DNA from 2 places in the Pseudomonas sp. NPDC096917 genome. Region 1 is predicted to be linked to the other one. Evidence: predicted binding sites of a transcription regulator. Region 1 holds the regulator's gene; the other holds the start of a gene.

Region 1 (3,137 bases):
TGGCACCAGCAAAACGAAGAGCAGGTCGACCGGCGCGCCATCGATGGCGTCGAAATCTATGGGAGCATCCAGGTGCAGCAAGGCGCTAACGGGCGACTTGCAACCCTTGAGGCGGCAATGAGGGATGGCGATGCCGTTACCAAAACCGGTGGAACCCAGTTTTTCACGGGCGATCAGGGCTTCAAAAACATCTTGCTGTTCCAGATCAGGTACTTCGCGGCTGATCAGGTTGGCAATTTGCTCGAGCGCTTTCTTTTTACTGCCGCCCGGCGCGTTCACCAGGGAACGGCCGGGGGTCAGGATATTTTCAAGTTGAATCATGGGTAGGGAGTATTAACGACCCGTAGCGCCCTGAAGCAGGCTTTGGGTCTTTTCCTTATGCTTTTTCAGTTGGCGATCAAGCTTCTCGTAGAGGTTGTCGATGGCGGTGTACATGTTTTCATGAACAGCATTACCGACAACCTCTCCACCGTGAATATTGAGAGTAGCCTCGATTTTCTGCTGAAGTTTTTCAACAGAAAGAATCACCTGCACGTTGGTGATTTTGTCGAAGTGGCGCTCCAGTCGTGCGAATTTGTCATTGATCGAGTCGCGCAGCGCTTGGGTGACTTCCAGATGTTGTCCACTGATGTTGACTTGCATACAGTTTCTCCTTCTGTTGCCATTGCATAAAGTGACAGGCTGAGCAGCCTGCCACTGAAACGCTGTGGCCCGTGGCTTACATCAAACGCTTCCGCTCGCTTGAAGGCGCGATCCCGAGGGATTCGCGGTACTTGGCTACGGTGCGACGGGCCACCTGAATACCTTGTGCCTCCAGTAAACCAGCGATCTTGCTGTCACTCAACGGCTTTTTCTGATTTTCAGCCGCGACCAGTTTTTTGATGATGGCGCGGATCGCTGTGGACGAGCATTCCCCCCCTTCAGAGGTGCTGACGTGACTCGAAAAAAAGTACTTCAATTCATAAATACCGCGCGGGGTATGCATGAACTTCTGGGTGGTCACCCGTGAAATGGTCGATTCGTGCATGCCGACGGCTTCTGCAATGTCATGCAGGACCAGCGGTTTCATCGCCTCGTCACCATATTCCAGAAAACCACGCTGATGCTCGACGATTTGGGTCGCCACTTTCATCAGTGTCTCATTGCGGCTCTGCAGGCTTTTGATGAACCAGCGAGCTTCTTGCAACTGGTTGCGCATGAAGGTGTTGTCGGCGCTGGTATCAGCTCGGCGTACGAAACCTGCGTATTGCGGGTTGACCCGCAGGCGCGGCACCGACTCCTGGTTCAATTCCACCAGCCAGCGCTCGTTGTCCTTGCGCACGATGACGTCAGGAACGACGTACTCGGCTTCGCTGGACTCGATTTGCGAGCCAGGACGCGGGTTCAGGCTTTGTACCAGCTCGATGACCTGGCGCAGCTCGTCTTCCTTGAGCTTCATGCGGCGCATCAACTGGCTGTAGTCGCGGGCGCCCAGCAGATCGATGTAATCGGTCACCAAGCGCTTAGCTTCGTTAAGCCAAGGTGTTTTCGCGGGCAGTTGGCGCAATTGCAGCAGCAGGCACTCGCCCAGATTGCGCGCACCAATGCCGGCCGGTTCGAATTGCTGAATGCGGTGCAGAACGGCTTCGATCTCGTCGAGTTCGATGTCCAGTTCTGGATCAAAGGCTTCCAGGATCTCTTCGAGCGTTTCGTCGAGGTAGCCCTGATTGTTGATGCAGTCGATGAGTGTTACGCCGATCAGTCGATCGGTGTCTGACATTGGCGCGAGGTTCAATTGCCACAGCAGATGGCTTTGCAGGCTTTCACCAGCAGAGGTGCGGGTAGTGAAGTCCCACTCGTCATCATCGCTGCTTGGCAAGCTGCTGGCGCTGGTCTGGTAGATGTCTTCCCAGGCAGTGTCGACAGGTAGATCGTTAGGGATGCGCTCGTTCCAATCGCCTTCTTCCAGGTTATCCACAGTCGGCGCGGATTCTTGGTAAGAAGGTTCCGGAATGTCGTTACTGGGTTTTTGCTCAATGTTGTCTGCCAGGGGATCAGCATTATCGAAGTCGTCGCCATCTTCCTGGCGTTCGAGCATCGGATTGGATTCCAGGGCCTCCTGGATTTCCTGTTGCAGGTCCAGGGTCGACAATTGGAGCAGACGGATGGCTTGTTGCAGCTGAGGTGTCATTGTCAGCTGCTGGCCCATTCTCAGGACTAGCGATGGTTTCATGGCAGGGGCTTAACACCTTATTCGCCGGCGCACATGGCGCCATCCACTACAAGGGCGCGTGAGCGCCAAACATAAGCAAATTATATGCCTGTAACCGGTGCGTTTGCCTAGGGGGCATTTTTAATAAGTTTGTGTTATGGCCGATAACGGCGTGAGTGCGGACCCTGAAAGACGCGGCAATGCATGCGATTGCTCAATGCTTCAGGGCCCGCTCTCCCGTGGGTTTAGAGGCGGAACTCGTGACCCAGGTACACTTCTCTCACCAACTCGTTGGCAAGAATCGTTTCAGCATCGCCTTCAGCGATCAGTTGACCGTCGTTGACGATATAAGCCGTTTCGCAGATGTCGAGGGTTTCACGGACGTTGTGATCTGTGATCAGCACGCCAATGCCCTTGGCTTTGAGGTGATGAATAATTTGCTTGATGTCGCCCACGGAGATGGGGTCAACGCCTGCAAACGGTTCATCGAGCAAGATGAACTTGGGGTTGGTGGCCAATGCGCGGGCAATTTCTACCCGGCGACGCTCACCACCGGACAAGCTCATGCCGAGGCTGTCGCGGATGTGGTTGATATGGAACTCCTGCAGCAGGCTTTCCAGTTCTTTGCGACGACCGGCCTTGTCGAGTTCGTGGCGCGTTTCGAGAATCGCCATGATGTTATCGGCCACCGACAGCTTGCGAAAAATCGAGGCTTCTTGTGGCAGGTAGCCGATGCCGGCTCGCGCGCGGCCATGCATAGGTTGGTGGCTGACGTCCAGATCGTCGATCAGCACTCGACCTTGATCAGCCTGAACCAGGCCCACGATCATGTAGAAACAGGTGGTTTTACCCGCACCGTTTGGGCCGAGCAAGCCAACGATTTGCCCGCTGTCGATCGACAGGCTCACGTCACGTACCACTTGGCGACTCTTGTAGCTTTTAGCTA
Region 2 (3,137 bases), on a different contig from region 1:
TCCACGCCATAGCCTTGCAGGCGCGCAGTGCCGTCGGTGTTGGTCACATAGCCGTCTTTGTCGGCCTTGAACGTACCGGCACGGGTATAGCTCAGGGCGCCGTTGTCGCTCAATACAAAAAAGCCGCTGCCTTGAATGCCCATGTCCAGCAGATTGCCGGTGTTATTGACCGCACCCTGGCCGAAGTTTTGCGACACGTTGGCCAGATTGACACCGCTGCCGATGGTTTTGCTGCCCACGCCCAGCTTGCTGGCCGAGTACACATCCGCAAACTCAGCACGCGAAGACTTGAAGCCGGTGGTGGCGACGTTGGCGATGTTGTTGCCGGTAACGTCGAGTTGTTTGTTCGCCGCGTACAGGCCGCTAAGGCCGATATTGAATGACATGTATCTCTCCTTGAGTCGGCTTAGAGGCCAATGGTCTGGACTTTGGAAATACCAATGCTGCCCAGACCTGCGAGGTTGAGCATGATTTCGCCACCGGTTTTGCTCAGGGTCACGCTGTTAACCGTGGCTGGCAAATACGTGGTGAGCGCGGTGGTGCCGGTGTCGTTTTTGGTCGATGCACTAAAGGTGTAGGACCCCTTGTCCAGCAACACGCCCTCGTCGTCCTTGCCGTCCCAGGTAAAGTCCACGTTGCCGGCTTTCTGGACGCCCATATCGAGGGTTCTGACCACTTCGCCGTCAGCATCGGTGATGGTGATCGTGGGCTTGGAGTCCGCGTCTTTGACCACCACCGTGCCGTTGAAGGGCTTGGCGCTCGAGGGGTCGACATACGCTTCGCCGGTTTGCACGATCACCGAGCGACCGACCAGCGACGAGGCCTGCAAGGCTTGCGACGACTGCAAGCCCCCGGACAAGGAGTTGACCGTGTCGTTAAGCGTGGTGATGCCTTCAAGGCTGCTGAACTGCGCCAACTGTGCAACGAATGCAGTGTTGTCTTGCGGATCGAGCGGGTTCTGGTTTTTGAGCTGGGTTACCAGCAGTTGCAAAAACGCGTCCTTGCCCAGCGACTGGCTGCCGGTTGCCGCCTTGGAAGCGGCCTCCAGACTGGTGTCGGTGGTTGAGGTCTTGGCAGAGTTGGCGAGGATCTGATTCAGGGTCAAACCACTGGTGGAATCGGTCACGCTCATGTGTGTCGCCCCTTATCACTGACCGAGGGTCAGGACCTTCTGCATCATGGTTTTGGCGGTGTTCATCATTTCGGCGTTGGTCTGGAACGAACGACTGGCCGAAATCATGTCAGCCATTTCTTCAACCACGTTGACGTTGGGGTAGTACACATACCCCTTGGCGTCGGCAGAAGGATGATTGGGTTCGTAGCGGGCCTGCAGCTCGCTTTGGTCTTCGACCACGCCCAGCACCTGCACACCTTGGCCGGCAGCGTCCTGGTGTTGAAACAAGGAATCGCCGTTACCGCCCTGCGCGCCCTGAAACATAGTGGCGAACACGGGATGACGCGCGCGGTAGGTCTGATCGATGCTCGACGACACGGTTTCGGCGTTGGCGATGTTACTGGCGACGGTGTTCAGGCGCGTGGTCTGAGCGCTCATGCCGCTACCGGCAATATTGAAAACACTGGCTAGAGACATGAATTACTCTCCACGCAGGGCTGACATCAGCCCTTTGAATTTGCTGTTGAGCAGGGTAAAGCTGGCCTGAAAGTTGACCGCATTTTCTGCGTAATTCGACTGTTCGAGCTGAGCGTCTACGGTGTTCTGGTCAATCGAGGGTTGCATGGGCGTGCGGTACAGCAACGATTCGTCGCCGCTGCTCAGGCCTTGCGCTTCGATATGGCGGCTATGGGTCTTGTTCAAGGCAAAGGTGCCGTTCTGGTTTTTATCGTTCTGCGCGGCGAGCACAGCGGCAAAATCCAGATCCCGAGCCTTGTAGTTCGGGGTATCGGCGTTGGCGATGTTGTTCGCCAGCACTTCGGCGCGTTGTGCGCGAAAGCCCAGGGCTTGCTCATGGATACCGAGCGCTTTATCGAAGCTGATGCTCATGTCGGGAAACCTTTGTGGGCTGGCCTGAGGATGTGGCTCAGGCGTTACATGGCAGGGATAGAGCAAACCCCGTGCCAGTTTGGACAGCGCCGTATTTCAAGGCTTTGCGTGGAGTTGTAAAGCGGCAACGGCACAAAAGCGGCAACAGATTTCCGCTGCCTGCCGCTTTTCTGCCGTTCGAGGGTCGACACCCATCCCCTGTGGAGAATGTTATTTCGCCTGGTAGATGATGCCCGGGCTGCATTGAACCATCTGGTAATGGTCCGGCAAGCCGTTGAGCGCTTCGGAGGCGCCCAGGAACAAGTAGCCGCCCGGCTTCAGAGTGCTGTGAATGCGCAGCAGGATGTCTTTTTTCACTTCGGCCGAGAAGTAGATCAATACGTTGCGGCAGAACACGATGTCGAACTTGCCAAATCCGGCGTAGCTGTCCAGCAAATTGAATGAACGAAACTCAACCCGGTTTTTGATCGGCGCCTTGATCACCCAGCGCCCCGGCGCCTTGGGCTCGAAATATCGTTGCAAGCGCTCCTGCGACAAACCACGGCCAATCGCCAGGTTGTCGTATTCGCCGGATCGGCACGTGTTGAGCATCAGGCTCGACAGGTCGGTGGCAACAATTTGCACCCCCGACTTCAAGTGCCCCAGGTTGCTGCGCTCATACTCGTCGATCGCCATCGACAGCGAGTACGGCTCTTGCCCCGAAGAACACGCGGCCGACCAAATGCGCAAGCGTTGCCCCGGATGGGCCTTGGTCAACTCGGGCAACACTTTGTTTTTCAGGACTTCAAAGGGATAAGTGTCACGAAACCACAGGGTTTCGTTGGTGGTCATGGCATCGACGACTTGCTCACGCAACCCGCTGCGCGGCTGGCTCTGGATACGCTGAATCAGCTCACCCAACGACTTGATCCCTTGCTGCTCCATCAGCTTGTTAAGACGGCTGGAGACGAGGTATTGCTTGTTTTCACCGAGCAAAATGCCACAGGCTTTTTCCAGGAAGACCCGGAATTGTTCAAAATCCAAATTAGCCGTCGACAAATGATCGTGCCTCTAAAATCGTGTTGACCGCCAGGGGCTGCGCCCCTAGCTGTGGTCTGCTGCTTTGATCCGGTCGACAACCCGGGATGCCAGGTCA

The links. The regulator sigma-54, encoded in region 1, starts transcription at its own class of promoters, with help from an activator protein. The targets are predictions, from matches to a motif close to ANTGGCATNNANNTTGCTNT.
Region 2: a site for sigma-54 is predicted at 2,062-2,081, ahead of flgB (flagellar basal body rod protein FlgB). Genes of this name have one in related genera too.

The regions. Positions count from the first base shown of each region.
Region 1 covers NZ_JBIWEO010000006.1:99,807-102,943, forward strand. The annotation lists gene ptsN (PTS IIA-like nitrogen regulatory protein PtsN) at 1-321, opposite strand, end outside; gene hpf (ribosome hibernation-promoting factor, HPF/YfiA family) at 334-642, opposite strand; gene ACIQYF_RS08920 (RNA polymerase factor sigma-54) at 719-2,212, opposite strand; gene lptB (LPS export ABC transporter ATP-binding protein) at 2,437-3,137, opposite strand, start outside.
Region 2 covers NZ_JBIWEO010000034.1:7,751-10,887, forward strand. The annotation lists gene flgE (flagellar hook protein FlgE) at 1-386, opposite strand, end outside; gene flgD (flagellar hook assembly protein FlgD) at 407-1,132, opposite strand; gene flgC (flagellar basal body rod protein FlgC) at 1,148-1,591, opposite strand; gene flgB (flagellar basal body rod protein FlgB) at 1,595-2,002, opposite strand; gene cheR (protein-glutamate O-methyltransferase CheR) at 2,213-3,040, opposite strand; gene ACIQYF_RS23220 (chemotaxis protein CheV) at 3,086-3,137, opposite strand, start outside.